One region of the Butyrivibrio sp. AE3004 genome, then DNA from elsewhere that is predicted to be linked to it. Evidence: riboswitches for the same ligand, from Rfam matches in the RefSeq annotation. Region 1 holds a riboswitch; the other holds the start of a gene.
What was found. A riboswitch is a leader RNA that binds a small molecule or an ion and turns the genes downstream of it on or off. The one in region 1 is predicted to bind thiamine pyrophosphate.

Region 1 (15,899 bases):
TCTGTTTTTCATTATTTGAGAAGTGGACTTTCTCCGCTTTCTGCAGAGGAAACCGACAAACTGGAGAATTATGTACGAGCTCTTGGCATTCGAGGCAAGAAGGGGTGGGAGAACGGTTTTACAAAGATTCCCGCAAAAATCCTGAGGAAACCCAAAGTGTCCGATTTAAAGGACAGCGAAAATGATATATTTGAGGAGCTGAAAAAACAGTACCTCGATGAGATAAATGAATTAAGACAAAGGACAGTAGATTCTCTTACACCTCTGTTTAATGCGGAGGGCGGAACCGTTCTTGACTATTCAAAGGCTCTTTACGACTTCCTTATAGGGATTAACGCTGCAGAGAAGGTAAGTGAGTACGAGACTCTCTTCGTAAATGAGAAGGATGCGATCAGGTCAAAGGAATATGATGTGATTTATCGCAGGGTTATGGCACTTCTGGAACAGGTGACCGCACTCATGGGCGATGAGAAGCTAACCTTTAAGGAATATGCTGATATCCTTGACGTGGGCTTTGGAGATATCGAGATAGGAACCATACCGCAGAGTGTTGACAGGATAGTTGTCGGCGATATTGAGAGAACAAGACTTAAGGAAGTTAAGGTTCTTTTCTTCCTTGGAGTAAACGATGATCTTATTCCTAAATCAGCAGGTACGGGTGGCATCATTTCAGATATAGAGAGGCAGTTTCTCTCAGATTCTCAGATTGATATAGAACTTGCGCCTACCCCCAGAGAGCAGATGTATATACAGAGATTATATCTCTACATGAATCTGACGAAGCCCTCAGACAGACTTTATCTGTCGTATTCTCATATTGATAATGATGGTAAGAGCATACGCCCGGCATATCTGATAGGAAAAGTGAAATCATTGTTCCCGAATGCACATACAGAGAGGTTTGACAGAAGTACCTGCAGTAACATAATCCAGACTAAGAATAACGGAATAGACTATGTTGCATCTCATATTCAGGATTATTCGAGAGGCTATATGACAGGCAGCAAGGAGGATGCGTTTCTTGCGCTGTATCATTCACTTAGCAGGTGCGGGTCTGATGATGACAGGGACAGACTGACTGCGATGATAGATGCAGCAGGCTTTGGATATGAGCACAAGGCTCTGTCCGAGAGTATAGCAGCACTTCTCTACAGCAATTATCTGAGGAATTCCGTTTCCAGACTGGAGAAGTTTGCTGAGTGCTCTTATGCGCATTTTTTGCAACACGGACTAGGGCTTGATGAGAGAGAAGAGTTTTCCTTTGATACATCGGATCTTGGTACTGTTTTTCATGGCGCCCTTGAGACATTTTCAAGAAAACTGGAAGAAGAGAACCTCACCTGGAATGATTTTGATAAAGAACAGGGTGAGAGATTACTTGATAAAGCATTAAAGGAATATACAGCCGATTATAACGGTAATATTCTAGAGAGCAGTAAGCGCAATGAATACCTGATGCAGAGGATCAGGAGGATACTGCTCAGAAGTATCGATACCTTACAGTATCAGCTAAAGAAAGGATCTTTTGTGCCAAAAAGTATGGAAACGTCCTTTGACGAAGCAGGTGAGATCGATGCCATAAACATCAATCTGACAGAGGATGAGAGAGGAAGAATCCTTCAAAGAATGAGGCTTACGGGACGCATTGACAGGATTGATACCTTTGAGGATGCGGATCATGTATATATTAAGGTGATAGATTTTAAATCAGGTAAAAAGGAATTTGATCTTTGCGCATTATACTACGGATTACAACTTCAGCTTGTTATGTATATGAATGTGGCGAGAGGCATGGCTGAGGCAAAGAACAGAGGAAAAGAGATTGTTCCCGCCGCGATTTTATACTATCACTTAAGTGACCCGGTTCTTGAGGGAGATGACATTTCACAGGATAGTACGAGTGATGATATTAATGCGAAAGTCCGTAAACAGCTGCGCATGAAAGGTCTTGTTCAAAAGAGCAGAGAAGTTGTGAAGCTGCTTGACAGAGAGGCAGGGGAGATATCTGATGTAATTCCCGTTAAGTTCAAAAAGGACGGCGATTTTGCGAAGTTAGGCTCCAATGTAATGACGGCGGATGACTTTGAAGAAGTATCCGGGTATGTTACGAATCTTATAAAGGAAAGCGGCAGAAAAATAATGAAGGGTGATATTGAAGTCAATCCTTATGTATTGAAGACTAAAAATGCCTGCGGATACTGCAGGTTCAGGTCTATATGCGGCTTTGATGAGTCTGTTCCCGGTTATTGTACAAGGGACCTTCCCGCAAAGAAGGATGAGGAGATACTGGATCTGATAAGGGACAGCAACAGATGAGGTGAAACATGGGATTTACAACCGAACAACAATCAGTTATTGATGCCAGGAATTCTAATGTTCTGGTGTCGGCAGCAGCGGGTTCCGGAAAAACTACAGTGCTTGTTGAGCGCATAATACAGCGAATTACGGGTGATGACCCTATAGATATTGATAAGCTTTTGGTGGTGACCTTTACCAAGGCAGCTGCGGCTCAGATGAAGGAGAAAATCCTTGCAGCCATACAGAAAAAGCTCTCAGAGGACCCGACAAATTCGCATCTCCAAAGGCAGGAGACGCTTGTTCACGGCGCCCAGATAACAACAATAGATTCATTCTGCCAATATGTGATAAAGAACAACTTTAATGATATAGATCTTGATCCTTCCTACAGAGTAGGGGATGAAGGTGAGATGAGGCTTCTTAAAGCGGATGTGCTTGAGGAACTTCTTGAAAACAAATATGAAGAGGGAGATCCTGAGTTCCTTAATTGTATGGAGTATTTTGCTACAGGTAACAGTGATAGGGATGTGGAGGATTATATTTTAAAGCTCTACAATTATGCCATGAGTATGCCCTTTCCCGAAGAATGGCTCTCCGAAAGGGCGAATGATTATTTCCTTAATGAGGCCTCTTTTGAAGAGGCGGAATTTGTTAAGCTTAGTAAAAAACAGATTGCAGCTGCAATTGATGAATGCATCCAGTATTTTTCCAAAGCTCTGGCATTGTCTAATGAGCCGGATGGCCCTTATGTTTATGCGGATATGCTCGAAGAGGAGCATGATAAATTAATCAGTATCAGAAATGCAGCGGGCAAAAGCTTTGATGAGATAAGGGCTGAGGTTCTTAATATGAGCTTTGGAACCTTATCACGTAAGAAGGATGAGTCAATAAATGCGGATAAGCGTGAGGCTGCAAAGAATTACCGGGAAAAGGGAAAAAACCAATTAAAAGCAATTGTCGATAAATATTTTGCTGAGGATAAAAAGACAATATGTAAGCATATGGAGTATGCTGCAAAGCCGGTAAAGACTCTTGCGGAGCTTGCAATAAGCTTTAAGGAAAAGTTTGATGAGAAAAAGCGTGATAAGGGTATCATTGACTTTGGCGATATGGAGCATCTCGCCCTTGATATTATTTTAAACGGCGGAGCAAAGCAGTACAGAGACTATTATGAAGAAGTAATGATAGATGAGTATCAGGACTCAAATAAAGTACAAGAGCTCCTCCTTTCTGCTATTTCGGGAGAAGATGAAGGCATCTACAACAGGTTTATGGTTGGCGATGTTAAGCAGAGTATTTACAAGTTCAGACTTGCAAGACCTGAAATCTTCATGGGTAAAATGAAAACCTACTCGTGGGAAGAGGGCGCTGACAAGAGAAAGATATCTCTGCACAATAACTTCCGAAGCAGAGGAGAAGTCCTTGACGGAGTAAATTATGTCTTTGAGCAGATAATGGGTGATGACCTTGGCGGGGTCAGTTATAACGAAGATGCAAGACTTGTTACCGGCGGTGAATTCCCCAAGCCGGAGGAGGCGCAAAAAGATGCCTTTACTACGGAGCTGATGCTTGCTGATATTAAAGATTCTTCATCCGAGGAAGCGAAGGAAACAGAGGCGGGGATGATAGCCTCAAGAATTGCGGAATTGATGAAGACCGGTATTGTCACAGGTGAAGATAAGGAGCTGCGACCCGTAAGGTACGGGGATATAGTTATTCTTCTAAGAACTACCAAGGGATGGGATGATGTTTTCAGAAAGGTACTTGAAAGTAAGGGAATACCTGCCTATGTGGAATCGAGAACAGGGTATTTTTCAGCTACAGAGGTGGTTACGGTATTGAATTTTTTAAGAATCCTGAATAATCCCAGACAGGATGTGCCTTTGGTCAGTGTGATGCATTCTGCTATAGGCGGATTTTCGGATGAGGAACTGGCACTTATAAAATCCTTTGACAGAATGAGAGAGAAGGACGCGGAAAAAAATCTGTTTGATGATGACAGCTTCTATGACATTTTGTTAAAGTACACCGGTGATTGGGATAACAGGAATGGGGATAGCGAGAAGGCGGAAGATACATCAGCTGAAGCAGACATACTTAGTGAAAAACTGGCAAAGAAAATAAGTGATTTTCTGGCATTTATTCATGAATACAGGAAAAAGGCCGAGTACTTACCTGTAAATGAGCTTATTCGTCATATCCTGAATGATACGCATTACGGAGAATATTGCGCAGCGCTTCCCGGAGGAGCCAAGCGTCTTGCTAACCTTAATATGCTTTGCGAGAAGGCATCTGACTACGAAAGAACGAGCTTTAGCGGTGTGTTCCACTTTGTAAGATATATTGAACAGCTTGAAAAATATGAAGTGGATTACGGTGAAGCGAATATACTTGATGAAAACGCCGATGTTGTGCGTATTATGAGTATTCATAAGAGTAAGGGACTTGAATTCCCTATAGTGTTTTTATCCGGCATGTCCAAGTCATTTAACTACAGGGATACCATGCAGTCTGTTGTTCTTGATATGGATATGGGAATGGGCGCAAATGCGCTGGATCTTGAGCATCGCATAAAATACAGGACACTTAGAAAGAGTGTTATGAGCGATGTTATGAAGTCTGATATATTGGGCGAAGAAATGCGAATTCTTTACGTTGCTATGACCAGAGCTAAGGATAAGCTTATTATGACAGGGCAGACCAAGATTGGAGACGGCGAGAAAATAGCTGACAGTGAACTGGGCGGGCAGCTTCAAAAGTATATGAGCTTTAGGAACAGACAGCCGGAAGATACTGAGCAGCCATACCTTCTGCCTTATTATCTTAGAAATTCTGCAGGTTCCTATCAGGATTTGGTATTAATGGCGCTTGCGAGGCACTCTGAATTTGAGGCTATCTGCAAGGGAGCAGGCATAGATTGCGAGCCTGTTAAGGCAACCGATAAAGAAACAGGCAATGAGCCTCCTTTTGCCTTCAGGCTGATGTCGGCGGATGAGCTTACTGCAAAGGAAATTACGGAGGAGGTATCTGCAAAGGTAAGGCTTCAAAAGCTGACTCTTGATATTTCTCCCGAAGAACAGCAGTATGTGCAGCTTTTTGAGGATAGATTCAGCCATAGTTATGCTTTTTCAAATTATGAGGACCTCTATGTTAAAACAACAGTCACGGAACTGAAAAAAGCACAGCTTGAAAGTGAGAACGAACCCGCATATCAGCTTATACCGGAAGAAGAGATCGTACCGGAATTTATATCGGATAAAGAGAAAAAGGCAGTAGGTGCCGCAAGAGGTACTATTTATCACAGAATTATGGAGCTTTTATACGGAACGGGAGATGACTCTATCGATGATATAACAGCAGATCTTTCCGGATGGATCAAACACATGGAGGAAAAGGGAAAGGTTCCGGCCGGTGCATTTGAGAGCGTTAAGACGGAGGATTTCCTAAAATTCTATAAGAGTGAGATTGGCGGCAGAATGAAGCAGGCAATGCTTAAAGGAAAGCTGTTCAGGGAATCTCCGTTTATGATGGGAATCAGTGCAAATCTGGTGAATCCCAAATTCCCGGAATCCGAACAGGTCCTTATTCAGGGAATAATCGATGTCTGGTTTGAAGAGGATGATGGAATAGTACTTCTTGACTATAAAACCGATAAAGTCAGAAGAGCAGAGGAGCTTGTTGAAAAGTACAAGGTTCAGCTTGATTACTATCAACAGGCACTTGAAAGAATTGTACAAAAAAAGGTGAAGGAGAGAGTTATCTACTCCTTCACCCTTGGTGAAACTATATTACTGTAAAATATTGTCGTTATGATGCATGGGAGAATTTTTCTCTTACATCATCTTCATTAGCGAGATATTTAATCCTGTTAAAGGCACTTTTTACGGAAGGAATACTTATGAGAATCATTGTGAGTATTCCTTCTGCGCCTATATACAGACTGTTGTACGCGAGTGAATAGGTAAAGGGATGCATTCCGTAATCTGCTGCGTACTGACCAAAGAATATCACGCCTGAAAGAACAGAGAAGAAAAGACGTCCTGTGATTCCTGTAAGATATCCTAAAACCATACCATGCTTTTTATTTGAGAATAATCCTGAAAGACCAAGCGCACCAAAAGCAAGTATATAGTCGCAGATAAGCTGCGGGATACTGATTATGTACGGGTCGGTTATGAGTTGAAGAAGACCATAGGCCAGAGCGGAGGTAAGTCCTGCTCTCAGTCCGTAAAGGTATCCTACAAATGTTATAAAGAACATGGAAAAGAGAGTTATTGAACCACCCATTGGCATATCAAATATCTTGATCATATTTGTTATCATTGCAAGTGTAACGCACATTGCAGCGAAAACAAGTTGTTTGGAGGAAAAGTGGTTTTTGTTGTCTCTTCCCGTGAAAAAGCATGCTGCGATCAGCGCTGCTATAAGTAAGACTACAAGTAAGCCATAGCCTTCAACTGTGATTTCGTAGGTATCTTCTACCTGTTGTAAAAATAATGACATAATATAATAACCTCCTGGTATAAATTTATGCATATATCCGACGAAATGTTAACGGAGGTCTGTTTTTGTAATGCTATGTAAAATACGCATTACAATAAAAAACCTCCCTGATTTTGCTATAGGGAGGTTCTCTTTATCAAAATAAATAGATACTAATTATCAGATAAATGCTTCCTTACGCCGGTATTATCCGGTTCAAGTAATGAGGGTCGATGGAAAAACATCATCTCAGCAAAGCTCCCCTAGCAAAAAAATTTTGTAGTATTCAGTTCTTAAATCGATTTAATTAAAAGCTATTTTGTTGGTAATGTCAACATTATTTTTTGAATTTAAAGAAGCGGAATACCATTATTTCTGGCAAATTCTGTATATTCCTCATCCCAGAGAGAGCACTGTACTTCTCCGATATGTGCTTTTCTGAGGAAGAAAAGACAAAGTCTTGACTGTCCTATACCACCACCGATTGTGTAAGGAAGCTCCTTGTTGAGGATAGCTTTCTGGAAAGGAAGCTCTGCCCTTTCGGTACAACCTGCTTTTTCAAGCTGGGTCTTAAGAGAATTCTCATCAACACGGATACCCATTGATGAAAGCTCAAGTGCAATATCAAGTACAGGATAATAAACCAGGATGTCACCGTTTAAAGCCCAGTCATCATAGTCCGGTGCTCTGCCGTCATGCTTCTCACCTGATGCAAGAAGATCACCTATCTGCATGATGAAAACAGCACCCTTCTCCTTTGTAATAAGATATTCACGTTCCTTGGCATCTTTGCCGGGATACATATCTTCAAGCTCCTGAGAAGTAATGAAGAATATATCGTGAGGAAGTATTTCTTCAATATAATCATACTGAATTGACATGTACTTCTCTGTTTTACGGAGTACCTTATATATAGTGCGAACTGTATCTTTCAGGAAATCGAAATTTCTGTCTTCTTTATTAATAGCTTTTTCCCAGTCCCACTGATCAACAAACACGGAATGGATATTATCGGGAATCTCATCCCTGCGGATTGCGTTCATATCGGTATACAGACCTTCGCCGACCTTGAAACCATATTTTTTAAGCGCAAAACGTTTCCATTTTGCCAGTGAATGTACAATTTCAGCCTGGCGTTCATTTTCTTCACGAATATCAAAAGCAACAGGGCGTTCAACGCCATTAAGGTTATCATTCAAACCTGATTCCGGTGCCACAAATAAAGGTGCGGTAACACGAAGAAGGTTCAGATTCTCTGAAAGAGTATTCTGAAAGAAGTCCTTAACTGTTTTTATGCCTACCTGTGTGTCGTGGAGATTTAGTGCTGAAGTGTAATCTTTGGGAATTATTAGATTTTCCATAACCATGCTCCTCTCTAAACTATAATAAAGATTAAAACGCTTTTTATTTCATAGCGCAAGAAAAAAATTGAATAATCTATAAATAATTACATTTGTCTATAAAAAAATTATTAATTAAATACTCAGTAATCATGATTTAATAATGCGAATATAGATAGAAAACATATCAACTTAATCGTTTTAAGAAAATCTTAAGAAAAACATAAGAAAACCTACAATATTTTTTCAGTTTTATGAGATATAATCATTCGAGTAAGGAGATTTAAGAATATGGAAATGAAGAAGATAATCAAATTAACACCGTATCAGGTAAAGGATTTTGTTAACGCTGCAACAAAGTGCGATTTCGATGTAGATGTATCCTACAATCGTTTTACAGTAGATGCTAAGTCCATTCTTGGTGTCTTTGGACTCAACTTCGATCGTCCACTTACAGTTAGATATAGCGGATACAACCAGGATTTCGAATCATATCTTAGCGAGCATGCTGTTGCTTGCTAATTAAGCAACTGGATAATAGTAACTGATTTACAACAAGTAGTAGTAAATAATGCACTTAGTGCGAAGCGTTATAAATAATTATCTGATAAATGAGCTCCCCATGATATACTGTCATGGGGAGTTTTTCGTATGTTTTATTATGTGAAAATACTTCATTATAATTATCAGAAGGATTCATAATGAAAGAAATAAAGATTTCAGTCAGGAGCCTTGTCGAGTTCCTTTTAAGGTCGGGAAATATTGACAATCGAATTCATCATGCACCGGATACTGCCATGCAGGAAGGTGGCAGAATTCATCGCAAGATCCAAAAAAGCATGGGACCTGAGTATCAGGCCGAAGTATCGCTTAGTTTTTCCTATTCAAGTGAAAATTACATATTGACTATTGATGGCAGAGCAGACGGCGTTATGGAAAGAAAAGATAAGCCGTTACTTGTGGATGAAATAAAGGGCACTTACAGGGAACTCAAGAATATAAAAGAACCCGATGAGGTCCATCTTGCTCAGGCAAAATGCTATGCTGCCATTTTGACGAAACAAAGAGAGCTTTCGGATATTTGTGTAAGAATTACATATTGCAATATCGATACAGAGGAAACGAAGCTTTTTGAGGAAGAATATACTGCTGAAGGCATTATAGGATGGTTTGATAAGCTTATTTTATCGTATCACCGATGGGCGGAATATATAGCCACATGGGACTATAAAAGAAAAGATTCCATACATGGCATGGCGTTCCCCTTTCCATACAGAGAGGGGCAAAAAGAGCTTGCTGCTGGTGTTTACAGGACTATTTATCACGGAAGGAAGCTTTTTCTCGAGGCGCCTACCGGAACAGGTAAAACCATTACTACAGTCTTTCCTGCTGTAAAGGCTATCGGTGAAGATAAGGCAGAGAGGATTTTTTATCTGACCGCAAAAACAATAACAAGAACTGTTGCAGAGGAAGCATTTGAACTCTTAAGACAGAAACAGGGACTGAAATTCAAAACCGTAACGCTCACAGCAAAAGAAAAAATATGCTTCCTGGATAAATGTGATTGTAATCCGGTTGCCTGTCCTTATGCGGAGGGGCATTTTGACAGGATAAACGACTGTATATATGAGCTTCTTACAAATGCTGACAGCTTCGACAGGGAAACGATCATTAAGTATGCCATGAAATACAATGTGTGTCCCTTTGAGCTTTCTCTTGATATGAGTCTTTTTGCGGATGCGGTAATATGCGACTATAACTATGTTTTTGATCCGTTTATATATCTGAAACGGTTTTTTGCAGCCGGACCCGGTGGAAATAATATATTTTTGATAGATGAAGCACATAATTTACTGGACAGAGGCAGGGATATGTACAGTGCCGAGTTAGTTCTTGATATGCTTTTGTCTTTTGAAGCGCTGATATCGGATGCTCATCCGAGAATTGCGGGAATTGTAAGAGCATTGTCTTCTGAAATGGAGAATCTTATGGAAGAAGATGATTCTGCCGAGATTTTAGAGGATATATCACCTATAATGCAGAGAATTAATCTGCTTATTTCTGTTATTTCAAATTATCTTGAGGAGCATTCGGAAGGACTTTTCCGTGATGATATTCTTGATTTTTATTTTGAAATATCCAGATTTGCAAATATTTACGAACTAATTAACGATAAATATGTTATATACTCCGAGAACTGTGAAGAAGGGAGCTTTCGAATAAAACTGCTTTGCGTGGACCCATCCGATAATTTGTTTAATTGCATGGAACGTGCAAAGTCAACGATATTATTTTCCGCGACAATGCTTCCTATACAGTATTACAAAAAACTGCTTGGTGGGAAAAAAGAAGATTATGAAATATATGCGCATTCTGTTTTTGACAGTTCAAGATGCGGAAGACTTGTTGCCTGTGATGTTACAAGCAGATATGCAAGACGAGGTGAGGATGAATACAGAAAAATTGCTGCTTACATAGATGCTATTGTTAAGGCTAGAAACGGAAATTATCTGATCTTTTTTCCATCAAGGCAATTTATGGATGAGGTTGGATTCATTTTTGAACAGGAATTCTATGATGAAGACAATCAGGAAATCCTGGTTCAGAGTGAGTCAATGAGTGAAGAGGAAAGAGATGAATTTCTAGGTAGATTCACACCCGGGAATGATATTGACCTTGGCAGTGTGATAAATATGGAAATAGAAGTTGAACCGTCAAAGAGTATTTTGGGGTTTTGCATGATGGGTGGAATATTCAGCGAGGGAATTGACTTAAAAAAGGATAGCCTTATTGGCGTAATAATTATTGGTACAGGCATTCCTCTTGTTTGTAATGAAAGGGAAATCATAAAAGATTATTTTGAATTTGATGGCGAGGATGGCTTTGATTTTGCCTACAGATATCCGGGAATGAACAAAGTTCTTCAGGCTGCTGGAAGAGTTATAAGGACTGAAGAGGATTTTGGGATAGTGGCACTTTTGGATGAGCGTTTTTTGCAACGATCATATTTTGAACTGTTTCCAAGGGAATGGAAGGGGATCATAAAAACATCGACCGATAGAGTCAAAAATGACGTAAACGCACTCTGGAAGCGGATTGACGAAGGTAGATGATTGGAAACTATCATAAGTATACGGGGTATTTTCAGATAAAAATGAGTTATGGTTAACATAATGATTAGAATTGATAATATTATGTCAACCATTAAATGTTGCTAATAGTTTGAATTGTTTGAAAAATAGTAATGATATCTATACAATTTGAGGTGGATAACACTAAAAAATGACACGCGTGTACATGTGGATAACTCTGTGGAAATTGGGGATAGTTTGGAAACGCCTATTCCGAAAGGTGCATAAAATAGCATTTACTGATGGTTTACGATATTAGCCACATCATAATCGAAATTCCAACATGATACTAATATAGTCAATAATACTATGTAAACCAGAAAATAATAATGACATCTGTGTCATGAGACGGTTTAAGACCTCTTTATTGCCGGCGAAAAAAGTCGATGTATTTGATTACAGCAGCACTGGATTGACAAAAATACCGGAATTGAAATATCATAGTACGGTATATGTAATTCTATGGTAAGAGGACATTAATAATGAGAAAAGAATTGGCAAAAACTTATGATCCAAAAGGAATCGAGGACCGACTTTATAAGAAATGGGAAGACAATAAGTATTTTCATGCTGAGGTGGATGAGACTAAAAAACCATTCACAATTGTAATCCCTCCGCCGAATATCACAGGTAAGCTGCACATGGGACATGCTTTTGACCAGACTCTTCAGGATATTCTTATCAGATGGAAGAGAATGCAGGGATATAATGCACTCTGGCAGCCCGGAACTGACCATGCCAGTATTGCTACTGAGGTTCGTATAACAGATGAACTTAAGAAGCAGGGAATTGATAAGCATGATCTCGGAAGAGAGAAATTCCTTGAAAAGGCATGGGAGTGGAAAAAGGAATACGGCGGAACAATCGTATCACAGCTTAAGAAGCTCGGAAGCTCATGCGATTGGGATCGTGAACGCTTCACAATGGATGAGGGCTGCAACAAGGCAGTTACAGAAGTTTTTGTGAAGATGCATGAAAAAGGCTATATATATAAAGGAAATAGAATTGTCAACTGGTGTCCGGTATGTAATACATCTATTTCGGATGCCGAAGTTGAGTATGAGGAACAGGCAGGACATTTATGGCATATTAAATATCCTGTAATTGATGAGGACGGAACAGTAAGCAAGACTGATTTTATTGAGTTTGCTACAACACGTCCCGAGACAATGCTGGGAGATACAGCAGTTGCGGTAAATCCCGATGATGACAGATATAAGAGCTTTAAGGGTAAGAAGGTTCTTCTTCCTATAGTTAACAGAGAGCTTCCTATAGTAGAGGATAGCTATGTAGATATGGAATTCGGTACAGGTGTGGTTAAGATTACACCTGCGCATGACCCTAACGATTTTGAGGTTGGTAAGCGCCATAATCTTGAAGAAATCAATATTCTCAACGACGATGCGACCATAAATAAAAACGGTGGCAAGTTTGAGGGTATGGATCGTTATGAGTGCCGTGACGCCATAGTTAAGGAACTGGAAGAGCGTGGACTTCTTGTTAAGATTGAAGACTATACACATAACGTTGGCACACATGACAGATGCGGTACAACAGTTGAGCCTATGATCAAAAAGCAGTGGTTTGTTAAGATGGATGATCTTATAAAGCCTGCTGTTAAAGCTGTCAAAGAGGGTGAGATCAAACTTATTCCCCAGCGTATGGAGAAGACTTACTTTAACTGGACAGATAACATCAGAGACTGGTGTATTTCCAGACAGCTGTGGTGGGGGCACAGAATCCCCGCTTATTACTGTGAGGAATGCGGAGAGACAGTTGTTGCCAAGGAAGAACCTTCAGTATGTCCTAAGTGCGGATGCACACACTTTAAGCAGGAAACAGATACTCTTGATACATGGTTTTCATCTGCTTTATGGCCTTTCGAGACACTTGGATGGCCGGAGCAGACACCTGAGCTTAAGTATTTCTTCCCTACAGATGTGCTTGTAACCGGCTATGATATCATTTTCTTCTGGGTTATCAGAATGATATTCTCCAGCTATGAGCAGATGGGTACATATCCTTTCAAGACCGTGCTTTTCCACGGACTTATCAGGGATTCCCAGGGGCGTAAGATGAGTAAGTCATTGGGTAACGGTATTGACCCGCTCGAAGTTATCGATAAGTACGGTGCTGACGCTCTTCGTCTCACTATCGTTACAGGTAATGCACCCGGAAATGATATGAGATTTTACTATGAGCGTGTTGAGAACAGCCGCAACTTTGCAAATAAGGTATGGAACGCTTCACGTTTCATCATGATGAATATGGGTGAGGATGAAAAGAGTGCAATCCATCAGCCTGCACCTGAAGGGCTTGAACCTGTTGATCACTGGATCCTTTCAAAACTCAACAATACAATCCGTGAAGTCACTGAGAACATGGATAAGTTTGAGCTTGGTATTGCGGTTCAGAAGGTTTATGACTTTATTTGGGAAGAATTCTGTGACTGGTACATTGAGATGGTTAAGCCTCGTCTGTACAATTCAGATGATAAGAAATCCCATGAAGCAGCAATCTGGACACTCCAGACAGTACTTATTAATGGATTAAAACTTCTTCATCCTTATATGCCTTACATCACTGAGGAAATCTTCTGCACAATTCAGGATGAAGAGGAGTCTATAATGATCTCATCATGGCCTGAATATAAGGCTGAATGGAACTATGCCGCAGATGAGAAAGCAATTGAGACAATAAAGGAAGCTGTAAGAGGCATCCGTAATATCAGAACACAGATGAATGTTGCACCTTCCCGCAAAGCATTGGTTTATGTTGTTTCAGAGAAGGAAGAGGTACTTGATATTTTCCGTACCGGTAAGCTTTTCTTTGAGACACTTGGCGGAGCTTCCGAATCTGTATGTCAGAATGACAAGGCAGGTATCCCGGAGGATGCAGTATCAGTAGTGCTTGCTGAGGCAACAATTTACATGCCTTTCTCAGATCTTGTTGATATTGCGGCTGAGATAGAGCGCCTTGAAAAGGAAAAGAAGCGTCTTGAAGGCGAGCTTAAGAGATCAAAGAACATGCTCACTAACGAGAAATTCCTTTCAAAGGCTCCGGCTGAAAAGATTGAGGAAGAAAAAGAAAAGCAGAAGAAATATGAGCAGACATTTGCACAGGTTGAGGAAAGACTTGCGCAGCTGAAAAAGTGATAAATGGGTTATGAATGAAGATATGACTAAAAGTATTGGCGATATGATCGGTCGCCTTGATGCAGGTGAGAGACTGGGGTTCTACGAATGTGACAGATTCGTAGACCAGATACCTGCATTTACCGAGAAACACTCAGTGGAGGAAACAAAGAAGTTCCTTGAGTATCTTGGCAACCCCGATATTGGAATGAAGATAATTCATGTCGCAGGTACAAACGGTAAGGGGTCAGTTTGTAATTATCTTTCAGAGATATTGAGACAGGCCGGCTTTACAGTCGGAATGTTCACATCACCGCATCTTGTGAAAACGACTGAAAGATTTTGCGTGAACGGAAAACCGATAGAAGATGCTATCTTCTGTGAGATATTCGGTGATCTCATCAGGAAAATAGAGGATTATTCTGTTGATGGCTATTTCCCTACGTATTTTGAATTCCTGTTTTTTATGGCAATGATTTTGTACTCAAAGTACCCTGTGGACTACCTGGTCCTTGAAACCGGACTTGGCGGAAGACTGGATGCCACTAACAGTGTCCATGAGCCTGTTTTGGATGTAATAACCGAGATAGGAATGGATCATATGCAGTATCTTGGCAATACAATTTCCGAGATTGCCGGAGAAAAAGCAGGAATAATAAAGGAGAATACTCCTGTAGTTGTATATAATAAGAGAGATGTCAGTACAGAAGTTATTGAAAAGAGAGCTGCTGAACTTTCTGCAAAGGTTTATAGAGTTGAACCCGGTTATGTTACTGAGATAAACAATGCTCCGGATGATGCAGGGAATATTTGCATTGATTTTTCATATGAATCTCAGTATGATAAATATTGCGATTTGCGTTTGCAAACTGTTGCGGATTTTCAAACAGAGAATGCCGCAATTGCGATAATGTGTACCAGAGCTCTTAGAGATATGGGCGTCAATATAACGGATGATGATATAAGCTATGGCCTCAGAAAGGCCAAGTGGGGCGGAAGAATGGAACTTATTCTTCCCGGTATGTATGTTGATGGTGCGCATAATGTTGATGGCATGGAAGCTTTTCTTGAATGTGCAAAAAAGATTCCGTGTGACAAAAAAAGAACACTTTTATTTGGAGCTGTTGCAGATAAACAATATCATCTGATGATAAAGCTGATTCTGGAAAGCGGACTGTTTGATCGTATTTGTGTTTCTGTTTTGGAAACAGGAAGATCTGTGTCCGAATCACAGTTAAGAGCGGCTTTTGAGTCGGAGCTTCGTCATTTTAAAGACAGACCTGAAATCAGGTTTTCGTATTATACCAGTGTGCGAGATGCGCTTATGGATATAATTACCGATCGCGGGGCAGGGGATGTCGTATTTGCGGCAGGCTCATTATACCTGGTAGGACAGGTGAGGGAATCACTTGGTATAATGCCAGGTAACTAAATTTTGCTTTTCTTATGAGTCAGTTTTTGGGAGCATTATAATGATCAATTTTGAAAATGAACTTAAGAAGTTTCGTCCAAGC
Region 2 (15,899 bases), 110 kb from region 1:
TGCCGTAAAAAGGGAATTAAATCCACTATAAAATATGCCAACAATGGATGCACAAGACAGGCGGCTAATCCTCAATTCATTGCCGAGAACATCTTAAATAGAGAATTTTCGGCAGATGCCCCTAACCAAAAGTGGCTGACAGATGTAACGGAATTCAAATATTATGTGGATCAGGAAATTCATAAGATATATTTGAGTGCTATCCTCGATTTATATGATCGAAGAATCGTATCATATGTGATAAGTGATTCGAATAATAACCCATTGGTATTTGATACATTTGATGCTGCTATAGTTGCAAATCCTGGTGCAACACCATTGTGCCACAGTGATAGAGGATTCCAGTATACAAACAGACTGTTCCACGCGAAGTTAGAGGCTGCTGGAATGACTCAGAGCATGTCAAGAGTGGCAAAATGCATCGACAACGGTCCCATGGAAGGCTTTTGGGGAATAATCAAGCGAGAGCGGTATTATGGAAAAAGATTCAAGGATAAAGCTTCATTGGTTACGATGATTGAGGAATACATTGAATACTATAACAACAGACGTTTACAGAGAAATCTTGGTGTTCTTACGCCTATAGAGAAACATAATAATTATTTGCTGGTGGCATAAAAACTGCCATCAGGAGAAAAACTGATGGCAGAAAATTTATTTTTTTGACTGTCTACTTGACGGGGAGCGGTTCAGACATCATTTCACAGCTCCTTTTTTCTTTTGAAAGCTAAATAATATCGTTTTTTTATCGGCGGTTCTTTAAATCGCTGATTTGCTGAAGTATATGCTTCTCGTTGTATCTAAAGAATATTACTGCACCGATAAAACAGGTTATAAAGGCTACAGCTGCAGTTGTACGATAGCTTGAGGCTGTTTGTGAAACGGTTACGGAAGTGAAGGTAACAAGCGCAATTGCCTGCCCCATTTTAAATGCAAAGGTTCTTGCCGCAAAGAACATACCGCTTCGGTCTTCGCCGGTCTCGAGTCTTGTAAGTTCTGCAACATCAGCTACACAAGCCTGGGGAAGTATTCCAAGGATTGCCATGGGAACAGCTGCTGAAACTGCTATGATAAAGCCCCAGTGAAGGCCTTTTCCGCATATGGTTGTAATGCCGAAAACTAGGCAGTATGCGAAAAATCCCACGATAATAAGTGGCTTTTTGCCAATCTTTTTTGCCAGGATATTTACAAGAGGATATAAAGTTATACTGATTGCTGTCATGGTGGCAGTAAGAACGAAGGTCCAGGTGTCTTCGATTTCCATCAGCTGTGTTTCATAAAAAGCAAGCCCTGTCTGGAATAAAGTGAGCGCAAAGAAATAAATCACGTCACTGTAGACAAAGCGTCTGAACTGACCGTTGGAAAAAGTAATTGCCAGCGACTTGAAGGGTCTGGTATTACTTGGCTTTGAATCAATATAGTCGCGTTCATTTATATAGAATGCGGGAATCAGCATTGCCAGGCACGCTATTGCAGACATGATTGCAACCGAAATACGGATGGAGTTCTTTTGACCAACGGATCCCTGCAGAGCTCCCGCAACATTGGGAAGCAGGAAGGAAATGCTCTGTCCGAGAATAAACGTAAAGGATATGAAGGTTGATACATTTATGCGGTGCTGCTGTGTATCACCAAGCTCTGCAATCAGCGCATTATAAGGTGTGCAGAACATGGTCATGAAAAGGTAGAAGACCATGAGCAATATGAAAAGAACGGTATCGTTAAGACCTGTGCTCGCTGTCTGAGGAAGCGTAAACAGACCGATTGTGCAAAGCGAGAAGGGAATGGCCATGGCACGCATGAAGGGGATTCTTCGTCCTCCCTTGTAATTGCTTCTGTCAGACCATCCTGCTATAAGCGGATCTGTTACTGCGTCAAAGATACGACCTGCTGCAAGAACAAGACCAAAAAGAGTGAGTTTAAATAATATCGGTGACTGAGTAATACCTGATGCAAATACGCCTGTGTTGGGGTTTTGCTCGCTGGGCATACCGGTGTAGTAATAAACCATCCAGTTTGAAACTATTCCCGAAAGTAGGCTCCAGCCAAACTGCCCAAGCGCAAAAATCCATAGAAGTCTGTTTGTTATAGGTTTTAACTCTTTCATTTATGAATACTTCCTTTCGATGTTTATAGAAACTATTATACTACTATTTAGTTTTTTAAATATGCGTAAATGTGCATAAATATGGGGATTCAGAAATTGTACAAATTTAAGGAACGATCAGTGTGGGGATTGTTTGCTACTATATAACATCAATAAAAAAACTAATTAACGATTTTTGAAAAAAGGTGTTGACTTATTTTGAAAATTTGTTATTATATAGAAGTTGTCGCTGATAAATACAGCGCAGACAACTGAATGCGGAAGTGTCGGAATTGGCAGACGAGCAAGACTAAGGATCTTGTGATGGCTACATCGTGTGGGTTCAAGTCCCATCTTCCGCACGAAATAAAAAGGGATTAGCAGGAATGTTAATCCCTTTTTTATTTTGTGCCGAGGAGACCTTGAACCCTAGGTTCAAGGTCTTCTCGCAGCATAGCTGCTTTGTCGGTCCGTCCGGTAGGAAAAGGTCCCCCGGACCTTTTTCTTAGTCCACCTTACTCACAGTGAATTCTTAAAGAAATATGTTGGGATTTTTTGGATGAATGATACAATGAAACAGGATGTTATCTGTGGAAAAAAATATTCCGGGATAAAGTACTAAGTCCTCAACTTCAGGGGGCGGGTGAGGCGCCGATGAGGATATTTTAAAAAATCAAAAGAACATACAGCCGGAATCGGTGTTTTTCTACTACTATCTTGGATGCTACTAATAGTAGCAATACAATTTGTTGTAAATGGGCTAAAAGTAAAATCAAAATTGTCCACTATATAGGTAGTGGTTTATAGTTGTTTATGGTCGAAGTTCTGCCTATATCCTGAGAAATGCAGATATAGGCAGTTATAATTTAAGCTGTAATACTGCCTCAATTAAGGAAATTAATCGCAAAAAGGTCTTATTATCCATAAGTTGTTTGAAAAACTGATTTGGGAGGAGTTAGGATGATGCTGGGGACGGGTATCATGCCGGAAGCTTGTAAAGAACGGATTTGACATACTTTTGAGAACCTCAATGTGAGTAGGATTTGGTGTGGTTATTATTTGGGAAAGGAGCTGTTATGGAGAATGAATTAAGAGATAAAAACGGTCTTACAGAAGCTGAGTATTTAAAGGACTATGATCCTGACAGATGGAAAAAGCCATCGCTTACGGCAGATATTTGCATAATTGCCAAGGGAGAAGGCGGTGACAAGGTTCTTCTTATCAGACGAGGCAATCATCCATGTCTTGGTAAGTGGGCACTTCCTGGCGGCTTTTCTCAGGCCGGAGAGAGAATTGAAGAGACTGCATCAAGAGAGCTTGAAGAAGAGACCGGTATAAAAATGGATGCAAAAAAGCTTACGCTTGTTGGTGTATACAGTAAGCCCGGAAGAGATCCGAGAGACTGGACCGTATCCTGTGCTTATCTTGCATGTGTGAAGGAAAATGAAATAAAGCCAATTGCCGGCGATGATGCTGCAGATGCAAAATGGTTTTTGGTAGATGAGGCAGATGGGGATTTTTCATTGAAGAATGGGGAGCTGATGCTTAAACTGTCAGATCTTGCATTCGATCATGAGGATATTTTCAGGGATGCAGTAGATAAAATCTGACTTCTTGAAAGACGGGGGACAAGAGTAAAAAAGGCTGCCATAAGAATGAATAATTTCACATAAAAGAGCAATAAATGAAAGGCTATGTTTTCTTCTATTATTTATAATGGAAAAAGACATAGTTTTTTTGAAAAGGAGACAGAAATGTACATTACAGACGATGGAATAAAACTAAGCGTAGAGCTTGATATGCCAAAGGAAAAAACAGAGAAGTGTCCCATTTGTATCATTATCCATGGTTTTACCGGATATAAGGAAGAACGCCATCTATTGGCTGTTTCGGAGGCTATGAATGAAATCGGAATGGCTACACTTAGAATTGATATGTATGGTCACGGAAAAAGTGAAGGAGAGTTTAGAGACCACACACTTTACAAGTGGCTTTCAAACGGAATGGCAGCAATTGATTATGTCAGAAAGCTGGACTTTGTCACAGACATTTACCTCTGCGGACATTCCCAGGGAGGACTTACCGCAATGCTCCTTTCAGGTATGGAGAGAGACAGGGTAAAAGCTCTTATTTCGCTTTCTGCTGCAACAGTCATTCTTGAGGGTGCAAAAAAGGGTAACCTTTTGGGACAGGATTTTGATCCCGACAATATTCCCGAGGCTCTTATGTCATGGGATGGAAGGGAGCTTGGCGGAAATTATATAAGGGCAGCCCAGACACTTCACCTTGAGGATGCCGGAGCAAGATTCGATAAGCCTGTTCTTATAGTTCATGGCGATAATGATGAGGCTGTACCTGTTAATTATTCGGTTGAATCAGCGAAGCTGTTTAAGAACTGCAGGCTTGAGATCATTAAAGGAGATACGCATTGCTATGACAATGACCTTCCGGCTATGATTTCAGTTGTAAAAGACTTCCTTAAAGAACAGTTATAATTCGCTTTCTATGAAGATTTTTGTGCAATAACAGCAGATTCTGCCGGCCGAATTTGTTCATTGGTTCCAAAAAAGCTCGAAACATAGGAAATGTTTAGCATTTATTATGAATGAATGCTAAAATGTTCTGTGTACAGCGGTTTTTTACTTATGAGACTTTTGGAGGTAGTATGAGAAAAGCAGAGACTTTGGCAGTATTAATTTGTACTGTAGGCACCGCCTCTCTTTCCGGATGCGGAATGGCTTCTTTGAATGATAATGATTCGGAAGTGGTCGTCGATGAAATTGTTGCAAGCAGCGAAGAAAATGCCGCTGTTTCTGCCGATGTGATTCCGGATGAAGAAACCGCAACAGCCGATACTGTTGTAACAGAAGACAGTCTTGTACATAAGGTCTCTGACAGTGGCGAGGCAAAATCTGTCTTTTTATCCAAGGTGGCTGAGTCTGCAGGGGTATCTGCCGATAAAATAAAATACTATCTTATTGATGATTTTGACTCTGACGGTTATTATGAGGGCTTTGTTCTCGACAATAATGAATTGGACGAAGATACTAATACCTGCCGGGGAAAAATATGGTTTGTAAATGATGAAGGCTGCACAGTACTCCACGACGATTGGGAATATGTAGTAAACGAAGATGATACTGTTCTTGGTGAGTGGAAGCTTGATGACAGAAACTTTATATATTTCAATGAGTCATATACCACGGCAGCAGTATCTGCTGTGTATTACGTGGAGGATTCGGAGGTATATGAGTCTGATATTTCCAAAAAGGGCTTTGTAACGAGGGTCGGAAAAACCGGTGACTTTAATCTGACATTCAGTGCCTATGACTATATGTATACCTATGACATAGGAAAGGAAGACGAAGCCTCAAATATGGGGCACACCTGGAAAATATATTATTATTTTTATGATAGCTATGACATGGATTTCAGAGAATACGGTGGAACTGCAATTACAGAAAATGAACTGGAAAAGATATGCGGGTTTGACCTTGCAGGTGAAATCAGACAATCAGGCTATCAGATAAATGAAATTTTCAGAAGAGGGAACGGTATCATTAATATGATGTGGGTGTCAAAAGTATAGAAACACCCTAAAAATGCACATTGATAACTGAATAAAGCTATGTTTTAGTGCTGATCTGCGGTAAAATATTAGTATCAAATCCAGTATTTAACGAGGTTTCAGCCATGTCATTCATCTTAAATGATCATCAGCAAGTGTCTCTTTTTGATTCTCTTACATTTCTCTCAGAAAGAAAACAGAAGATGCTTGAAAGTTCATGGGCTCATCAGTTTTCGCAAGAGATCTTTGTAAACATCAATGAGATGCTGTTTGCTCCATTATACAGCAGTAGTACCAACTCAAGACCAAACGCTCCAATAAATGTTATCGTTGGCGCAATGATGCTTGCTGAGTTCAATGGCATTTCTGAGGATGAGATGATCGAAACCATGGAGTTTGATTTCCGTTATCAGTATGCTCTTCATACTACCAGCTTTGAGAAGCAGCCAATCAGTGACAGGACTTTCAGCCGTTTCCGTGAAAGAGTCTCAGCTTATGAACTTGTGACTGGTATCGACCTTGTTCATGAGTGTATGGTTTCGCTTTCTGATCATATCTGCAAGTTCATGGACTTAAACCCTAACATTAGACGTATGGACAGTATGATGATTGAGTCTAACATCAAGAAGATGGGACGTCTGGAACTGTTGTATACCTGCTTGTCAAATCTTGTAGCAAGCCTTAAACGAGGCGGTTACAATGACAAGATCAAAGGGTTGGAAGCTTATGCGGATCCTAACAACAGGAATCGTGTCGTATATTACGAAAAGGATATCCCTCAGTCAGAACGGATTCAAAAAGTAATCGATGATGCGGTCAAACTTCTTCCAACATGTAAGGATACCCATGGAGAAACCACTGACTATCAACTGCTTGAAAGAGCAATCTCAGAACAGACCAAGGATGATGGCAATGGCCATATCATTCCGAAAGATAAAGGTGAAATGAATGCCACTATTCTTCAGAATCCAGCTGATCCGGAGGCAACCTTCAGAAGTAAGGCTGGTAAAGAGCACCGCGGATATGTAGCCAATCTCACAGAAACTGTTGGTGAAAATGGATCCATTATCACAGACTACCAGTATGATGTGAATACCAGAAGTGATGCATCATTCATCAAGGAATACATCGACAACCAGGAAGAATCTCCTGAAGCTATAGCGCTTATAACCGATGGAGCTTATGACAGCCATGAGATAAAAATGCAGGCTGCTAAAAAAGGCATTGCAGTTTTCTCAACAGGCCTTATTGGTAAACAACCAAATCCTATACTTGCTGAATTTGAGATCACAACTGAAGGTACGGTATCAAAATGTCCTGCTGGAAATGTTCCAAAGAGCACTTCTTACATAAAACAGACAAACAGCGCACGAGTATCTTTCACAAGAGAAACATGTGAAAACTGTCCGCACCGATGTGAATGCAATCCGAAGCTGAAGAAGCGGACTGCCACAATGGTTATATCCTTAAACTCCAGAAAACGTTTGTTAGGATCTTTGGAGATTCTGGATGATGATACCAGAAATAAAATCGGCAGAATCAGGAACGGTGTAGAGACTTCACCGTCAATCCTCAGAAATAAATATGGCGTTGATAAAATGCCTGTCCGTGGAAAGCTAAAGACAAAATACCGCTTTGGCTTTAAAGTTGGTGCCCAAAATTTCGCCAAACTGATGCGGTTTATTAAAGGTAAATCGAAATGCCGGGCATTGGTTATGGAATGACGGTAATAAAGGGGATGAATATGCTCCTCAATAAGGAAATCTGTCATCAAACATAGTTTTATTCAGTTATCAATGTTCAAAATACATGTCAAGGTCACGTATAAATGTGACTTTTGGCACCTACATCATTAATATTAATTATTCCTCTGAAGAAAAGGACGATGTAAGCGTGACCGTCACTTATATGAATGCTACATATGATGAAAAAACAGGTGAATTTGCAGATGTTTGGAATTCGGGAGAAAAAAACTGGCAGGATTCAGATTATGGCGGAAAATACTTCGATGCGCTCACGCCGGATATAGCTGTTTATAAGTGATCAGATTAAAATTATATCTATTGAATAAAAAAATCGAAAAATTGCTTGCAATATTACCATGCATAGTGTATAAAGAGTAAGAAAATTTAACAGACGGGAGCTTGTATTACAGGCTGAGAGGAAGGTATGACCTTCGACCGATAACCTGATTTGGATAATGCCAACGTAGGGATGACTGATGGGGATATGTTCAGAATGTCGCGGAAGCAACCAAATGGGTGCTTCCGTTTTTTTTCTTACATGAATTACCCCGGTATTTCCGGTAAGATGAAAAACGCTTTGCTATGGATGTGCATCGGCGCAGGAGGAATATATTCCTTTTGCATAAGTAGTAGTTCTTACCGTCTGGATGGTTTTGAAAATTTTTGAGAAACTTGGGAAAAGGAGAACGGTATGAAAAAAAGTAACTACTTACTCAGATTGGTGATGCTTGCTATGTTTGTTGCGCTTGGTGTTGTAATATCACCAATTCTGAGGGTTGAGGGAATGTGCCCGATGGCGCATCTTATCAACATCACATGCGCAGTGTTCATGGGACCTGCTTATGCACTTTTATGTGCTGTACTGATCGGTATTATCAGAATGCTGATCATGGGGATACCCCCGCTTGCCCTTACGGGAGCGGTTTTCGGGGCAACTCTTTCAGGTATTTTCTACAAATTATCCAAAGGAAAAATAATTGCCGCAGTGCTTGGAGAAATCATAGGCACAGGTGTCATCGGTGCAATAGTATCATATCCGGTGATGACATATTTGTGGGGCAAAGAAGGACTTACATGGTTTTTCTATGTACCATCTTTTATCTGCGGAACTCTTATAGGGGGAAGCATTGCTTTCCTTCTTCTGAAAAGACTTGAGGCAGCAGGAATACTTTCAAAGATTCAGAACAGTTTAAGGGATACTGAAACAGAAAAACATGAAAAAAATAATAAAGGTGCGGTGGCGTAAATGGCAGCTTTAATTCATTGTATTACGAATCCGATTTCAATGATGCAGTGCGCAAATGCCATTCTCTCTTTGGGTGCAAAGCCAATCATGGCAGAACATCCGGCTGAAGTAAACGAGATTACAAAAACAGCATCAGCCCTTTTGATAAACACAGGAAATATAAGTGATTCCAGAATGGAGGCAATGAGAGTTTCCTTAGAGACAGCGCTTGAAAAGAAAATTCCGGTAGTTATAGATGCTGTCGGGGCTGCCTGTTCCAGACTAAGGCGGGATTTTATTCTGGAGCTTCTTGGGATATACAAACATAATCCGGGCAGCCTTTTACTTGTTAAGGGAAATTACTCGGAAATAAAGGCTCTCCTGGATGAGACCTACAGATGGAAAGGCGTTGATGCAGCTGATGATCTTTACATAGATGAGATAGCTTATCTGGCCGGAAAGCTTTCTATAGAGCTCGGGGCTTTAGTACTGGCATCCGGGGAAAAGGACATTGTTACTGACGGGGATAAAACTTTTTTTATAAGTAACGGAAATAAGCAGATGGGACAGATAACCGGGACAGGCTGTATGCTTGGCGCAATATGTGCCACATTTCTCGGAAAAGAAGAAAAAGAAAAGCTTACTGAAAAAGCCACAGGTATTGTTGCAGATGCCTGCAGCTTTTTTGGAATAGCGGGTGAGATTGCCGAGAGATCACTTGGCGGGAACGGACAAAAAACAGGCTGCGGAAGCTTTTTAATAAGTCTTCTTGATGCGCTCTCGGTTGTTGATGACAAAATGCAGGAAAAAATGAAAATGGTTGATGTGTCAAAAACATGTGTTTATAGGTGAGCCGGATAAAAGGTTGTGTATAGAGATGAGAGGAGCAGTTAAGTGGGGAATTTGGAGCGTGAAAAATTAAAACTTTATCTTGTTACAGACAGCACAGGGCTATCTGAGGAAGATTTTTTGAAAAAAATAGAAGAAGCCATACTTGGCGGGGTATCCATAGTTCAGATAAGAGAAAAAGATAAGTCTACAAGAGAGTACATTGAACTTGCGGCAAAGGTTCACGAAATAACAAAAAAATACAAAGTTCCTCTCATTGTAGATGACAGAATTGATGTTGCTATGGCGATAGAGGCAGAGGGGGTGCACCTTGGACAGAGCGACATGCAGATTGATACCGCAAGAAAAATCGTAGGCAAAAATATGATAATCGGGGCCACGACAAAAACAGTCTCTCAGGCACTTCTGGCATATGAGAAAGGAGCTGATTATCTTGGAGTCGGTGCGATTTATCCCACAACAACAAAGGTAAAGACTGTGCTCACATCAGTAGATACCTTGAAGGATATATGTAAGGCAGTCCCTATTCCGGTAAATGCCATAGGAGGACTAAACAGAGATAATTTGCAGATCTTAAAAGGAGCACCCATAGCAGGCATTTGCGTTGTATCGGCGATCATGAAAGCAGCTTCTCCTAAAGAAACAGCAAGGAAGCTTCTCTTTGTTTTTGAGGAACTGGAGGAGTCATGAAACAAAAGACAGTTCTTACTATTGCAGGAAGTGATCCTTCAGGAGGCGCAGGGATACAGGCAGATCTTAAGACCATGGAAGCCCATGATGTGTTCGGGATGAGTGTTATTACAGCTCTTACTGCACAAAATACCATGGGAGTAAGCGGAATTATGCAGGTTCCAAAGGAGTTTATTATAAAGCAGACGGATGCAGTCTGCTCTGATATTTTGCCTGATGCGGTAAAAATCGGAATGCTTCCCGATGTTTCGGCGATGGAAGCTGTAAACGAGATGATTGATAAATATGAGCTTAAAAATGTGGTTCTTGATCCGGTTTTAAGCTCAACTTCCGGAACGGAGTTTTCGAGAAAAGAAGCACTTGATTATTTAAAGAACAGGCTGTTTTGCAAATGCATGCTTATAACTCCCAATATTCCTGAGGCTGAGATCTTGTCGCAGATGAAAATATCGTCTAAAGAGGATATGGAAAATGCGGCAAAGAAACTATCTTCGGAGTTTTTATGCAGCGTGCTTATAAAGGGAGGACACAGCTGCTTTGACGAAGCGGGAAAAGCTACGGATTTACTGTGCCTGATCCGGGGTGGTGAAGTGCCGGAATACATTTGGATGAGCGGTAACAGGTTAAATAACCCCAACACGCATGGGACCGGCTGCACACTTTCAAGTGCCATAGCAAGTAATCTGGCAAAAGGAAAAAAACTCGAAACATCTGTCAGAAAAGCCAAAGAATATATAGAAAGATGTATAGGCATGGAACTTGATCTGGGAAAAGGAAGAGGCCCTCTTTTCCATAACGTGCAGATGCACATATCAGTTAACTTTAGTGATGGGGATTTGGCTTAAACATGATATTTAGAAAAAACAATTAAAGGAGATATGTATAAATGAGAAACTACGCAACACAGATGGAAGCTGCCAGAAAAGGAATAATAACTCCCGAAATGGAGAAGGTTGCAAGGGAAGAATACAGAACGGCTGAGGAAATAAGAGACCTTGTAGCAAAAGGACAGGTGGCAATCTGTGCCAACAAAAATCACAAGTGTCTTCAGGCAAAGGGTGTAGGCTCAATGCTTAAGACAAAGATAAATGTAAATCTTGGAGTTTCAAGAGACTGCAAGGACTACAATATAGAAATGGAAAAAGTGATGGCAGCTGTAAATATGGGCGCTGATGCGATCATGGATTTATCTTCCCACGGAAATACTCAGCCTTTTAGACAAAAACTGGTAAATGAATGTCCGGTAATGCTCGGAACAGTTCCTGTATATGATAGTGTTATTCATTATCAAAGAGACCTGTCAGAGCTTACGGCAAAGGATTTTATAGATGTTGTAAGACTTCATGCAAAGGACGGAGTTGACTTTGTGACTCTTCACTGTGGAATTACCAGAAAAACCATAGATCAGATAAAGAAACACAAGAGAAAAATGAATATCGTTTCAAGAGGCGGTTCACTTGTGTTTGCATGGATGAGCATGACAGGTGAAGAGAATCCTTTTTACGAATATTATGACGAAATTCTTGATATCTGCAGAGAATATGATGTTACGGTTTCGCTTGGTGATGCATGCAGACCCGGATGCCTTGCGGATGCCAGTGATGTATGTCAGATAGAAGAGCTTGTAAGGCTGGGTGAACTCACAAAAAGAGCCTGGGAGAAGGATGTTCAGGTAATGGTTGAAGGTCCCGGACACATGCCTATGGATCAGATTGAGGCAAATATGAAGATGCAGCAGACTATATGCATGGGCGCACCTTTTTATGTACTTGGCCCTCTTGTTACGGATATTGCACCGGGATACGATCACATCACATCTGCAATAGGTGGTGCAATTGCAGGAGCTGCGGGTGCAGCTTTCCTTTGTTATGTTACACCTGCAGAGCATCTTGCTCTTCCAAATGTCAGTGACGTTAAGCAGGGAATAATTGCCTCAAGAATTGCGGCTCACGCAGCTGATATTGCAAAGAAAATTCCTCATGCGATGGATATCGATAATCAGATGGCGGATGCAAGAAAAGAATTTGATTGGGAGAAGCAGTGGGAATGCGCTATTGACCCGGAAACAGCAAAATCAATCCGGGATGACAGATCACCCGAATTTGATGATACCTGCTCAATGTGCGGTAAATTCTGTGCTGTTCGCAGTATGAATAAAGCCCTTGCGGGAGAGCATATAGATATTTTATAAATACTGTTCTCCTTGATGGACATTTGTTGGACAGAACTGTTTAAGATATTGGCTGTAAGATGATTCTGTCTATAGACAGGTCGAAGTTGGAGGGGAAATTTATGAAAACAAATTCTTTGGAGAAAGCAATGATTATTGCTGCTATTACAGCAATGGCAGCAACTATTTTTGCAGGCTGCGGCAACAAAGAAAGAACAAACAGTGTGGCAGACGGTGTTTCTAATATGCAGGAGGCTGTACAGGCAACAATAGAAGAAGGTAATGTGGCAAAAACAGATGTTCCCGATGTCGAAAATGATGATAAGACATATTTCTATATTTTTTATGATGTAGATTACGGTCATACGGAGGACGGGGTAGTCGGTGCAGGAGCTCCCTTTGACTGCGAACAGACTAATGATAAAGTAACCTTCTGGTTTGGCGGATCCGAAGAGGATGAAGATGAACTGACAATTACAGAGGTTAAAGACGGTGTGATAACAGGGCATTATGATGATGGGCTTGAGCTTGTTTTTGAACCTCTTACGGATGTCGATCCTGTTACCTTCAATGCAGAGAAATATGTAAAAGGTTATTAAGATTAAAAAATTAAAGCAGCAAGTACCGATTATTCGAGTGGATTCGAAATGAGGTACCTGCTGCTTTTTTAATTTATGAAAATTCTTTTGTATTACTCATTGTTGTTTTAGCAATAGCTTACCATCTGTAAGCAGTGTAGTAGGTCTCATAGCGTGAAGCTGCTTCGGGAACATCCACAGACTGTGTAACGGTCTCTCCCGCAAGTACATTATAGCTTTGGTTTACAAGGAAGGAATCTTCAAAGCCAACGATTTCATTTTTTTCATTAAAGAAAAGCGTTACTGCCTGTATGGTGCTAAGATCCTCTGTTCCATTGTTTGTTCCGGTAATAACAAGCTGACCGTCATCAGATTCCTCGCAGGATAAATCCACATCTCTGCATGCAGGAAGGATATAATCGGCTTCTTCCCAATGGATCGTGTAGTCATAATCTGCCGCTTCTTTTGAAGCTAAAAACAGTGCATATAATGCGAATTCCTGATGGCTCGATACATAAGCAGTATATGAAGAACCGGTTTCGAGAATGCTGCCGTTTTTATCATAGCTTGCTGTATCCCAGGAAACATCGAGATCGTAATCTGATGTATTTTCACATACGGCAATAAAATATTTGTAACCGTATTCTGAAACATATTCATAGGTTTTCGTGACCTTTATTTCAACATCTGTTGCTTTTCCACCGGCTTTTTCAACACTCTCGGTGGATGCAGCAAGAGCTGTGCTGCTAAAAAGCATTATGATTAAAATTGATGCTGCCAGTGATCTTAACATTTTCATAAGCAAATCCTCCATAAACTTAAAAAACTATTACGATTATTATCAGCCTTGCATATGACACAGGCATGTACAGTGTCTTTATTTTTTCTAAAAAAAAGATGAAAAATGTGCTAAGATTAAGCAGTTGGTTTATAGCAAAAATTATGTAGAGGAGATTAGTTATGGCACAACTGTATTTTAGATATGGTGCAATGGGATCGTCAAAGACAGCTAATGCTTTGATGGTTAATTATAATTATCATGAGAGAGGCAAAAATTCCATTATCCTAAAGCCGAAGCTTGAGAATAGGGACGGGGCTACAATAATAAGATCGAGAATCGGACTACAGGCTGAATGTATGCTGGTAGAGGATTTTTTTGAGGAGTACAGAAGAAAGCATAAAATGATTGAACAATATGATGCGATCATTGTAGATGAAGCACAGTTTTTGACAGCTGAACAGGTTGATATGCTGTCCGATATTGTGGACTTTGATAAGGTTCCCGTAATTTGTTACGGATTAAGAACCGACTTTCAGGAAAAGTTTTTCCCCGGATCTGCAAGACTTATGGAAATTGCGGATAAGATAGAAGAGGTCAAGACAGTATGCTGGTGCGGAAGAAAAGCGACCTGCAATGCCAGAATATGTGACGGAAGAATTGTCCGTGACGGTGAGCAGGTTTTCATGGGAGGAAATGAGAGCTATATTGCCCTTTGCAGGAAACATTTTAAGAAGGGAAAATTAACTGTATAACGGGTTATAATAATTTTTCAAAAAATATCAGGGGCTGCGAAAGCAGCCCCTGTTGTTATTACTGATATTTACTTACATTGGATTTATCTACCGGCTCAAAATCAACCCAGATATATTTATGATCCTTGGTTGTTCCTTCGACATCCTTTAATGTTCCGCCGCTTCCGAGGATCTTGGCTGCTTCGACAGCCTTTGCTGCCTGGCCTTCAGCACTCTGAAGTACCGTAAATGCCATTTCACCTGCTGCGATTGATGCACAGCCGTCAGCAGTAGCATCCACGCCGCAAACCGGAATGTTGGAATAATCAAGACCAAATTCCTTAAGCGCTTCAACGGCTCCGAGAGCCATTGTGTCGTTATTGCAGAAGATTGCATCCACAGTCTGTCCCGTTTTCATGAAAACCGAAAATCTTTCGGCAGCTTCCTGGTCTGACCAGTTTGCATAGTCAACGAAAACATAATTGGCATTTACACCGTTTTCCTTCAGTGTCTTTTTTACACCTGCAGTTCTGTTTATTGTTGCGGAATGACCTTTCTCACCTTCAAAGATGATAACATTCATTGCACCTTTTCCGAGTTTTTTGATGACATATTCTGCCTGATACTGACCTGCCTGGCGCTCATAGGAACCTACGTAAATGTACTTGTCTGCTGTAAGATGCTCGTCAGCCGGCTGGTTGTTAACATAAATGATAGGAATATCATTGGATGCCACATTCAGCTGTAGTGCTGTCGAATTATCGGAGGGACGGCAGATTATCGCACTGTAGCCCTTTGACTTTGCACTTGTGATAAGGTCAACCTCAGTTTCGAGGTCGCCACCTGTTTCCACCATATCGAGCGATACACCCTGGGCGCTTGCCTGGGATACGATGTTATCAGAAAGATTTTTTCTGAAGGTATCATCGACATCCGTAATAATCCAGAGGATTTTTCCACCGCTTCCTCCGGAAGACGAAGAGGAGGCTCCCTTACCACATCCTGAAAGAGTACCTATGGTCAGCATGCACACCGCAGCAATGCTTATGATTTTTGAAAAGATATTTTTCTTCACGATAAGACCTCCCTCTTAAATCTTAAACTGTTGAACATGAGAAGAAAGCGTGTCGGATGTGCTTGCAAGTTCGTGAGAATTGTTTGCCACATCTTCACTGTGTCTGGAAATGTTCTTCGCCTGTTCAACCATATTTTGTGAGGTTGCCAGTATCTCATCAGCGCTGGCTGCCTGTTCTTCGGAGATAGCAGCGACATTGGTTGCTACATCATCAACTTTCTGAACATCTCGTATCATTTCTTTAATGCAATCATTGGATGCCTGAATATTATTAAATATTTGATCAAAAGTATCAACTGCTACACGGATAAGTTCACTGTTTCTTTCTATACTTTCGGCACTTGCGTTTGCCTGTCCGACAGCTTCATCGATAAGTCTGTGAACATCAGATATAAGATTTG

Region 2: another riboswitch for thiamine pyrophosphate. It lies ahead of thiW (energy coupling factor transporter S component ThiW); the one in region 1 lies ahead of BV60_RS0106345 (energy-coupled thiamine transporter ThiT).

What each region holds. Positions count from the first base shown of each region.
Region 1 is NZ_JNLQ01000002.1:721,146-737,044, forward strand. Features, by position in the region: gene BV60_RS0106335 (PD-(D/E)XK nuclease family protein) at 1-2,316, shown strand, start outside; gene addA (helicase-exonuclease AddAB subunit AddA) at 2,325-6,095, shown strand; gene BV60_RS0106345 (energy-coupled thiamine transporter ThiT) at 6,106-6,801, opposite strand; TPP riboswitch at 6,957-7,055, opposite strand; gene asnA (aspartate--ammonia ligase) at 7,131-8,141, opposite strand; gene BV60_RS0106355 (HPr family phosphocarrier protein) at 8,412-8,642, shown strand; gene BV60_RS0106360 (ATP-dependent DNA helicase) at 8,822-11,233, shown strand; gene BV60_RS0106365 (valine--tRNA ligase) at 11,734-14,406, shown strand; gene BV60_RS0106370 (bifunctional folylpolyglutamate synthase/dihydrofolate synthase) at 14,417-15,817, shown strand; gene BV60_RS23465 (hypothetical protein) at 15,858-15,899, shown strand, end outside.
Region 2 is NZ_JNLQ01000002.1:835,611-851,509, forward strand. Features, by position in the region: gene BV60_RS0106840 (IS3 family transposase) at 1-618, shown strand, start outside; gene BV60_RS0106845 (MFS transporter) at 746-2,107, opposite strand; tRNA gene BV60_RS0106850 (tRNA-Leu) at 2,365-2,448, shown strand; gene BV60_RS20980 (NUDIX domain-containing protein) at 3,163-3,696, shown strand; gene BV60_RS0106860 (alpha/beta hydrolase) at 3,841-4,581, shown strand; gene BV60_RS0106865 (hypothetical protein) at 4,752-5,675, shown strand; gene BV60_RS0106870 (transposase) at 5,780-7,378, shown strand; gene BV60_RS23145 (hypothetical protein) at 7,464-7,697, shown strand; TPP riboswitch at 7,783-7,887, shown strand; gene thiW (energy coupling factor transporter S component ThiW) at 8,091-8,645, shown strand; gene thiM (hydroxyethylthiazole kinase) at 8,646-9,476, shown strand; gene thiE (thiamine phosphate synthase) at 9,528-10,163, shown strand; gene thiD (bifunctional hydroxymethylpyrimidine kinase/phosphomethylpyrimidine kinase) at 10,160-11,008, shown strand; gene thiC (phosphomethylpyrimidine synthase ThiC) at 11,050-12,354, shown strand; gene BV60_RS0106905 (hypothetical protein) at 12,456-12,932, shown strand; gene BV60_RS0106910 (hypothetical protein) at 13,051-13,710, opposite strand; gene BV60_RS0106915 (thymidine kinase) at 13,872-14,444, shown strand; gene BV60_RS0106920 (substrate-binding domain-containing protein) at 14,503-15,498, opposite strand; gene BV60_RS0106925 (methyl-accepting chemotaxis protein) at 15,514-15,899, opposite strand, start outside.